One region of the Methylobacterium sp. Leaf100 genome, then DNA from elsewhere that is predicted to be linked to it. Evidence: riboswitches for the same ligand, from Rfam matches in the RefSeq annotation. Region 1 holds a riboswitch; the other holds the start of a gene.
The links. A riboswitch is a leader RNA that binds a small molecule or an ion and turns the genes downstream of it on or off. The one in region 1 is predicted to bind cobalamin.
Positions count from the first base shown of each region.

Region 2: another riboswitch for cobalamin. It lies ahead of ASF25_RS08000 (TonB-dependent siderophore receptor); the one in region 1 lies ahead of ASF25_RS10230 (CbtB-domain containing protein).

Region 1 is NZ_LMMW01000012.1:476,400-481,267, reverse strand. Features, by position in the region: gene cobW (cobalamin biosynthesis protein CobW) at 1-297, opposite strand, end outside; gene ASF25_RS10240 (DUF1636 domain-containing protein) at 294-686, opposite strand; gene ASF25_RS10235 (CbtA family protein) at 679-1,440, opposite strand; gene ASF25_RS10230 (CbtB-domain containing protein) at 1,469-1,645, opposite strand; cobalamin riboswitch at 1,698-1,895, opposite strand; gene cobU (bifunctional adenosylcobinamide kinase/adenosylcobinamide-phosphate guanylyltransferase) at 2,005-2,538, shown strand; gene cobO (cob(I)yrinic acid a,c-diamide adenosyltransferase) at 2,535-3,137, shown strand; gene ASF25_RS10215 (cobyric acid synthase) at 3,151-4,605, shown strand.
Region 2 is NZ_LMMW01000011.1:38,434-43,301, reverse strand. Features, by position in the region: gene ASF25_RS08005 (peptidase) at 1-189, opposite strand, end outside; gene ASF25_RS08000 (TonB-dependent siderophore receptor) at 217-2,388, opposite strand; cobalamin riboswitch at 2,704-2,920, opposite strand; gene ASF25_RS07995 (hypothetical protein) at 3,110-3,319, shown strand; gene ASF25_RS07990 (DUF2147 domain-containing protein) at 3,594-4,193, shown strand; gene ASF25_RS07985 (serine hydrolase domain-containing protein) at 4,285-4,868, opposite strand, start outside.

The DNA.
Region 1 (4,868 bases):
GATGTGCTCGGGTGGGTCGGCTCGGTCGAGGAGCTTGTTCAGGGCCGGCACGAAGTCGTCGGCCACGGTGCAGCAGATGCAGCCGTTGGCGAGCTCCACGATGTCCTCGTCTTGGCAGCCTTCGATGCCGCAGGCGGCGAGAAACGAGCCGTCGAAGCCGATATCGCCGAACTCGTTGACGATGATCGCGAGCCGCCGGCCGTTCGCGTTCTCGACGAGGTGGCGCACGAGGGTCGTCTTGCCGGCCCCGAGGAAGCCGGTGACGATGGTGCAGGGAATCTTCTCGACCAGGGTCATTCGGCGGCGTCCGTACTAGGGTGCGCCGCGAGCGGCGGGATGCGGGCGACGACGCCCTTGCGGAATTCCTGGGGCCGCGCCTTCCACGGCACGACGCCGTCGGGCGTTTCGCCGTAGAGGCCGACCCCTTCGAGGATGATCCGGGCGGATTCGGTGGCGTCGAGGTCGCCGTAGACGTAGGTCCAGCGCCCTTCCGAGGCCACCGCCACGGTGCATGGCCGCTTGCAGACGGAGAGGCACTCGACGCCTTCGATCCGCAGGCCGGTCTGGCCGTGCTCACCGACGGCCTCCCGGAGCGCGTCGAGGAGGCGCGCACCGGCGCGGGGTTCCGCCGGGTCGCCGGCCGCACGGCAGGCGGTGCAGACGTAGAGGGTGACCACGTCAGGCATGCGCCGTCGCCTTGCGACCGAACAGGGTCCAGGCCCAGCCGTAGGCGAGCCCGATGACCGCCCAGAACACGAAGGCGATCCCGAGCGAGCGTGCGGCGAACTGGGCCGCGTAGCCCGCCGGCAGGGCGGAAGCCGCGTGGCTCGTCTCGGGTGCTCCGGCGAGGTGTGGTGCCACGATCAGGACGAGGCCGCCCGCGATGGAGATCGGCGCGCGGCGGATGGCGATGAGGTAGAGCCCCATGGCGGTGGCGACGGCGGTCATCACCCACCAGAACTGACGATCGGCGAGGGGCGCGGCGTCCATGCCCGGTAGTTCCGGCGGCAGGCCGAGGGCCGGCGCCAGGGCGACGGCGAGGAAGCCCGCCACGGCGAAGCGCAGGCCGGTCTCGGGCGTCGGTTCGCGCCCGCAGGCCAGCAGCACTGCGCCGAGCAGCAGGGCATACCCGACGCCGCCCACCAGGGTGGCGAGCGCCGTGAACGCCATGCGCGGCAGTCCGGGTCCGGGCTGCCAGGCGGGCGCGGTCTCGCCGCCGGACACGCCCGGGTCCTTCACGCCGTGATCGTGTCCGCCATGCACCCGCACCACGAGGGATGCGAATCCCGGCGCGGGGGGCGATACGGGGGCTTGAGCCTGCGTCTCGTAACGCTCGGCCGCGATGATGAGCGGAGAGGTCAGGGCGAGCTGCAGGCCCGTCGCGACGATAGCCGCGAGGAAGCCGGCGACCAGGGCCGCCGACACGAGCCGGATGATCATGGGGTGTCTGCCTTCAGGCGCCAGGCGCTCAGTGGCAGGGAAAATTCTGGGTGTGGCGGAAATCGTGCGCCGCGTTGTGGAGCGCCATCGCCGGGGCGAAGCCCGCCATGAACACGAGGCCGAGGCCGAGGAACGCGGCGACGAGAACGGCCCCGAGGCGCTCGTTGGTGCGGGTGCCGGTCAGAACGAGGGTGTTGGTCGACATCGGTTGATCTCCTGGCCGCCCCGCCGGCGGCCGTGGTCGAAGGTGAGGACGAAGGTCCCCGGTGCCGGACGGCAGGTCTCCTGGCTCGCGGGTCATCCGGAACCTGCCGCCTTCCCGGATCGCTCCGGTGGCCGATGGCAGGCCCGTCGCCGCTCACAGTTGCGGGGGCAGCCGCGGTTTCAAGGCGCTTGCCCCTCACCGCGTTCCCTTTTCACCCCGTCGCCGGGGCACCGTCCGATCCCGATGCTTCTACGCGGTCGCGCGATCCCTGACAACGCGCCGCTGTGCCGTTTGCATCGCCTTTGACCACACAAGGGCGTTTCGGGCTAAAGAAGCCCCATGCGGCAGCCGTCCCCCCCATGACCGAGATATTCTCCCGTGTGACCCTCGTCCTCGGCGGCGCGCGCTCGGGCAAGAGCGTCCATGCCGAGGGGGTGATCGAGGCGCAGCCGCCACCCTGGCTGTATCTCGCAACGGCCCAGGCCTGGGACGACGAGATGCGCGACCGCATCGCCCTCCACCGCACCCGAAGGTCGGCCGACTGGATCACGCAGGACGCGCCGATCGACCTGCCCGAGGCGGTCGCGGCCGCGCGCGGACCGGTACTGGTGGATTGCCTCACCCTCTGGCTCACCAACCTGATCCTGGCGGAGGCCGACGTCGAGGCCGCGACCGGGGCGCTGCTCTCCGCTTGCGCCGACGCGCCGGGGCCGGTGGTCCTGGTCGGCAGCGAGGTCGGCCTCGGCATCGTGCCCGACAATGCCCTCGCCCGCCGCTTCCGCGACGCGGCAGGGCGGCTTCATCAGCGCCTCGCCGCACAGGCCGACCGCGTCGTGTTCATGGTGGCGGGACTGCCGATGATCGTGAAACCCCAACTTGGAGACCACGCATGAGCGACGCCGCCAACCGCCATCGGGAGAAGATGGAGAAGCGCAAGGCCGTGCAGGATGCCGAGGTGGCGGAGAAGACCATCGAGAAGGGCCTCCTCATCGTCAACACGGGTCCCGGCAAGGGCAAGACTACGGCGGCCCTGGGCCTGATGCTGAGGGCGCTGGGCCATGGCTGGCGGGTCGGCGTGGTGCAGTTCATCAAGGGCGCCTGGGACACGGGCGAGAAGCACGCGCTCAAGGCCTTCGGGAACCAGATCGACTGGCACACCCTCGGCGAGGGCTTCACCTGGGAGACCCAGGACAAGGCCCGCGACATCGCGGCGGCCGAGCACGCCTGGGCGAAAGCCCTGGATCTCATGGCCGATCCGAGCATCCGCCTCGTGGTGCTGGACGAACTCAACATCGCGCTGCGCTACGACTACCTGCCCATCGACGACGTGGTGGCGGCGTTCCGGGCCCGCCGGCCCGACCTCCACGTCATCGTCACCGGCCGCAACGCCAAGCCGGCCCTCGTCGAGGCCGCCGACCTCGTCACCGAGATGGGCTCCGTGAAGCACCACTTCGCGGCGGGCGTGAAGGCGCAGGAGGGGATCGAGTTTTGAGGTGCCGGCCGTCATGACCCGCGCCATCATGATCCAGGGCACCGGTTCGGATGTCGGCAAATCCCTCATCGTCGCCGGTCTGTGCCGCGCCTTCGCCCGGCGCGGGCTGCGGGTGCGGCCGTTCAAGCCGCAGAACATGTCGAACAACGCCGCCGTCACGGCCGATGGCGGCGAGATCGGACGGGCCCAGGCGCTTCAGGCGAGGGCCGCCGGAGTGGCGCCCTCGGTCCACATGAACCCGGTCCTCCTCAAGCCCCAGAGCGAGACCGGCAGCCAGATCGTGGTGCAGGGCCGGATGGTCGGCCAGGCCGCGGCCCGGGACTACCAGGGCTGGAAGCCGCGCCTCCTCGGGGCCGTGCTCGAAAGTTTCACCCATCTGAAAGCCGAGGCCGACCTCGTCGTGGTCGAGGGCGCCGGCTCGGCGTCGGAGGTGAATCTGCGCGCCGGCGACATCGCCAATATGGGCTTTGCCCGCGCGTCGAACACGCCGGTGATCCTGCTCGGCGACATCGACCGCGGCGGCGTCATCGCCAGCCTCGTCGGCACGAAGGTGGTGATCGACCCGGCCGACGCGGCGATGATCCGGGGCTTCCTCGTCAACCGCTTCCGCGGCGATCCGAGCCTGTTCGCCGACGGCATGGACCTCATCGCCCGCCACACGGGTTGGCCCAGCCTCGGGCTGATCCCGCATTTTCCGTCCGCCGTCCGCCTGCCCGCGGAGGACGTTCTGGGACTGGTCGGCTCCGAAGCAGGCGCGGCGGGTCGCACGGTGGTGGCCGTCCCCGTCCTGCCGCGCATCGCCAATTTCGACGATCTCGATCCTCTGCGGGGCGAGCCGAACGTCTCCGTGGTTCTGGTTCGTCCGGGGGAGCCGATCCCCGTGGCCGACCTCGTGCTCCTGCCGGGCTCGAAGACCACCATCGCGGACCTCGATGTCTTTCGGTCCGAGGGCTGGGATATCGATCTCGCCGCCCATGTCCGGCGCGGCGGCCGGGTGCTCGGCCTCTGCGGCGGCTACCAGATGCTTGGGCGCCGCCTCGCCGACCCGCACGGGATCGAGGGCGCCCCCCGGACGGTGCCGGGTCTTGGGCTCCTCGACGTCGAGACGGTGATGACCCCGGTCAAGCGCCTCGAGGCCGTCACCGGCACCTCGTTGCCCGACGGCGTACCGTTCTCGGGCTACGAGATGCACCTGGGTGATACCACCGGGCCCGACGCGGCGCGCCCGCTCGTTCGTTTCACCGATGGGCGCCTGGACGGGGCGATTTCGGCCGACGGCCGGGTCGCCGGCACCTACGTGCATGGCCTGTTCGCCGACGACGCGCAGCGCGCCGCGTGGCTCGCGCGCCTCGGCGCCCGGTCCGGCGGCCACGCCTACGAGGCGGGGATCGAGACCGTGCTCGACGCGCTCGCCGACCACCTAGAAGCCCATGTGGATTGCGACCGGCTGCTCGTCCTGGCGGCGTAGCGGGTCAGGCGTGGGGCGATCTTTGCGGAGGACTGGCGCGGCTGCCGGCATCGCCGTCATCGACTCCGTCGGCAATTCCCGCGGCTTCATCGTGCAGGATGCCACGCCGCGCATCCGCACTGGCGCGCCTTGGCCCCGGTCTAGGACCTCGCGGGTTGTCTCGGGCTGCGGGCCTGATGGTTCTCGGTACTGTCGGTGCTCCGCCGCGGTACTGCGCGTCGAAGCACGCCGGCGGTCGGTCAGGCCGGAGCAATATCGGTTCG
Region 2 (4,868 bases), on a different contig from region 1:
CAGCGCCGCGTCGGGGCCGAGCCGCACCCGATCCCAGGCGATGGGGGACAGGCCGGCGAGCCGCGCCGCCTCCGTCAGGTTGGGGAAGGGGACGTACATCATCACCAAGCCCGATAGGACCCAGGTGGCGAGGAACATCCCCGTGGCGATGCCGAGCCAGCGGTGGCCGAGGATCAGCCACCGCTTCATTGGTTTCAGGAGGCGGCGCACGGCGCGTCAGAAGCTGACGCTGTAGGCGACCTCGAACGAGCGCGGCCGGCCGAGGAGCCAGTTGGTGCCGACCCCGTTCACGGCGTTGCCGCTGATGGCGTAGACCGTGTCGGCGAGGTTGTAGGCGCGCAAGGAGAGGCGCGAGGCCGGCCCGACCTGATAGTCGAGCCCGGCATTGAGCAGGGCGTAGTCCGGGCGCCGGGCCATGTTGCCGAAATCGCTGAAGGTCTCACCGACATACTGCACGCCGATGCGCGCCTCCCAGGCCGGGGCGAAGGCCCAGTTCACCCAGAGGTTGGCGACGCGCTCCGGCACGTCGATGGGTTGGCGCCCGGCATAGGACACCACTGCGCCGGCGACGCTCTGGTTGAAGTCGTCGTACTGGGCATGGAGGAGGGCGACGTTGGCATCCACACGCCAGGCGTCGAAAAGGTGGAGGGACACGGCCGCCTCGACGCCCTGCGAGGATTGCCGGCCGACCTGGGTCGAGACGGTGGGCTGGCCCGGCACGGTGGAGACGAGGTTGTCCTTGACGATGCGGTAGCCGGCGAGCGTCCACTCGGCCAGCCCCCCGAAGGCGATGCCCTTGGCGCCGACCTCGACCTGCTGGCCGGTGGAGAGGCGGAAGTTCGCCAGACTCTGCGACAGGGTGATGAGGCTCCCCACCGGATCGGTGGCGGTGGCGTATTGGGCGTAGAGGGAGAGGTCTGGCGTCGGGGCGTAGACGGCACCGAAGCGGTAGCTCAGGGCCTGGAAGTCGCGCTGGAAGGTGGCGCCGGAGACGAGGTTCCGGCGGTTCAGGGTCGGGGCGTCGAAGCGCACGCCCGTCAGCAGCGAGAGCTGATCCGACAGGATCAGGCGGTTCTCGGCGAAGACCGAGGCCTGGTTGGTCGACGTGGCATAGGCGGGCGAGGCGCGGCCGTTGGCCGGGAACAGGCCGGGATCGTAGGCGAACGGATCGACGCTCGTGGTGAGACCGCCGCCCTCGGACTGGAAGTTGTTAGTGTGCCGGAAGGCGATGTGATTGACGTCGAACCCGGCCAGAAATTCGTTGCGGAACCCGAACAGGGTGCCCCGGACCGTCGCGTCGAGGCGGTTCCCGACCTGTTCCTGGTGGTGGTAGATCTCAAGGTAGTCCGAGCGGTCGATGCGGCCGGTGCCTCGGTTGAAGGCGTATTGCTCGACGTCGAGCCACTGGCGCCGGCTCTGGAGCCGGTAGGCGGTGTTGCGCACGGTGATGTCGGCGCTCGGGCTCCACTCGGTCCTGAGCTGGGTCCAGTTGTCCGTCCAAAAAATCTTGGCGTCGCGGACGTTGTAGTTGTTGAACCGGATGGAATCGAGGATCCGCCCGTTGACCAGCGGCGTACCCCAGTAGCGGGCGGGCTCCTGGTAGCCGAGGTCGTGGCTGAGTGTGAAGGCGAGGTCGGGGGCCGCCTGCAAGGTCAGCGCGCCGGAGACCGCGAGGTTACGAAAATCTCCGTCGGGCTGCATCCAGCCGCCGGACCGGTTGCCGCTGATGTTGAAGCGGTAGGCCAGGGCCTCACCGATGGGGCCGCCGGAATCGAGGGCGAGGCGGGCGAGACCGTCCGAGCCCAGGGCCGCGCGGGCCTCGTTGATAGGCGTGAACACCGGCTTCTTCGTCACCACGTTGACGACGCCGCCGATGGCCCCGTCGCCGTAGAGTACCGAGGCCGGGCCGCGCAGGACCTCGATGCGCTCGACGTTCCAGGTGTCGAACGGGAAGGTGACGGTGCCGGCGCCCACGTAGAGGCGCGTGCCGTCGTAGAGCTGCTGGATCGAGTTCGGGCCGGCGAATCCGCGCGCCGTGAAGGCCCCATTGCCGTTGCCGGGGGCCGCCACGGTGGTGATGCCGGTGGCGTTCTCTGTCACGGCCTCCGCGACGGTGTTCTGGCCACGCCGGCGCGCGGTCTCGCCCGCGATCACGTCGACGCTGGCCGGCGTCTCCAGGGGCGTCAGACCGAGGCGGCTGGCGCCGCGATCCACCGTGCGCAGGTTGAGCCCGGCGGGCGCGACGCCGGAACCGGCCACCGACAGGGTGTCGAGGGTGACGGCCGGCTCCTGCGCCGAGGCCGCGATGGGAGCGAGGACAAGGAGAAGACATCCTCCGACGATCCCGGGACCGGGATGATGCGCGAGGCAGGAACGTGGAAACAGCATGGCGATGCGAATTGTCCGAGGGCGCGCGACGTACGCGACGACGCTTCCACCACGCCTAAAACGAATGTTATAATGTTACAATCGTTCAGTCCTGGCCAAGCCTTTTCGTGCGACGACGCATGAGCTCGACGGCCGCACGGGTGCGGTACGCGATCACGATCGATAGGCAATGAAGGCAGTGGTTCGGGCGGGCGCATGCGGAAACGGCGGGCGCGCACGGGGCGCGGTGTGGCACGTCACCGCGAACGAGGCCGATCCGTTCGCGGCATGCGAACGCCCCGACACCCATCAGGACACCCCGCCCGATGCGTTTCGCGTGTGACCACGACTGACGGCAGGTCTCCTGGCTCGCGGGTCACCGCCCTCTCATCGTCTTCCCAGGCCGGGATCTTGGCAGATCCGGAAGACCCAGTGACGTGTTGATGATGGGCTCGCCGCTTACAGTTGCGGGGGCAGCCGCGGCATCGAGCCGAAGCCCTCACCGCGTTCCCTTTTGATCCTCCGGAGAGGAACCGTCACGGTCACGCTAGGGCTTCGCCGAGCACCCCGTCAAGCCGAAGCGCGGATCGTGACGGTCGATCCAGCGGCAAAGCGGAATTCCAGGCACACCAACGGACCGACGACGACCAAGCGCCGAAAACCACGTTGACGCCTGATTGGAGTTATTCTAATTAAGAACGGCGCGGGCGGAGCGACTGCCCATCCGACCGAGAGAGACACAATGACCAGCAACCACAGCATCGCCTGCGAGAGCTGCCGCTTCTTCGACGATCACAAGCTCAACGGCGGCGCGGCAGCCGGCGATGCGGGCCTGTGCCGCTTCAATCCGCCCGTGAGCCAGCCGGAGCCGAAGTCCCCGGGCCTTTGGCCGGTGGTGGCGTCCAAGGATTGGTGCGGTCACTTCACGGCCGAGATGACCGCTGCCGAATAAGCGCGCCCCCATCACGAAGCCCCAAGAGCTGGCGCGAAAGCGCCGGCTTTTTGCGTTCGGGCCCGGACCGACGACCTGGGAGCCGGATTCCGGCAATGGCAGGGCGTGGTGGTCATGATCCGGTCACCTTCGCGTCCGAAGGCGGGGCATCACCGCACGGGGCGACGACCGCGTGTGGCCCGGTGACGGTCGTCCGGCGCGGCTCCGGCGGGCCGACACGACACGGCTGATGGCGCCGCCCGGCAGATTTTCGAAGTTTGAGGATGTCCAACAGATGATCGACCGATCGACCCTCGCCGCTCTGGCCGGCCTGACCCTGGCCGCGCTGCCCGGGTCCGCCCTGGCCGCCACGCCCAACGACGCGACCGGGACCTACCTCACCGAGGATGGCCGCGCGCGAATCCGCGTCGAGAAATGCGGTTCGCAGAACACCAACCTGTGCGGCTACGTCGTCTGGCTGAAGGTGCCGTTGAACGACAAGGGCCAGCCCCGCGTCGACTTCAAGAATCCCGACACCAAGAAGCAGGCACGCCCGTCGCTGGGGCACCAGCTCATCATGGGTCTGAAGCCGGATGCCGACGCTCGTTACGCCGGGAAGATCTACAACGCCGACGAGGGCAAGTTCTACGACGTGACCATGTGGGCCGATCAGCCCACCGAATTGTCCGTGCGGGGCTGCATGCTCGGGTTCCTGTGCGGATCGCAGACCTGGAGCAAGGTCAACGACGTGGTTCCGGGCCAGCTCACCGCGGCGACGAACCAGCCCGGCGGCCCGCGTTCCGACGCCGAATGGGCGCCCAAGCCCGCGGCCCCGAAGCCGGGCGCGAAGCCGGCCGCTCCCGGAACCGCACCCGCCGCCCCCGCGGCGGAGTAGGATCGCGCGTCGCCCGCATCGAGCCGCAGGACTCATCGGGAAAATTTCGAGCCGGCTTCGCCCAGCGGAGCCGGCTTTTTGTAGCTTTGGATCAGTCCACCAGGGCGGCGTAGGTCAGCACCCGCAACTCCCGGCGGATCGGCAGGGCCGAGGACGGGATGAGCTGGGCGAGGAGCACCACCGCGAGATCCTCGGCCGGGTCGACCCAGAATGCGGTGCTGGCGAGCCCGCCCCAGGCGGCCTCGCCGGGCGTCCCGACGATCTGCGCACGGGCCGGATCGAGCATCACCGAGAAGCCGAGCCCGAAACCGATGCCCGTATAGGCCGTCTCGGAGAAGCGCGGCTGGCCCATGGCGGCCAGATCGCCGTCGAGGTGGTTCGTGAGCATGAGATCGACGGTCTTGCGCCCCAGCAGCCGCACGCCGTCGAGTTCTCCGCGCGCCAGGAGGAAGCGGCAGAAGCGCATGTAGTCCCCCGCCGTGGAGACGAGGCCGCCGCCGCCGGAGGCCACCACCGGCGGACGCGCGAACCGGCTCCCGACGCAATCGTCGTAGAGCTTCAGGCTGCGCTCGCGAAACAGACTGTAATTCGCCGCGAACCGCTCGACCTTGTCGGGTGGAACGAAGAAATCCGTGTCGAGCATGCCGAGCGGCGCCAGGACGCGCTCCCGCATGA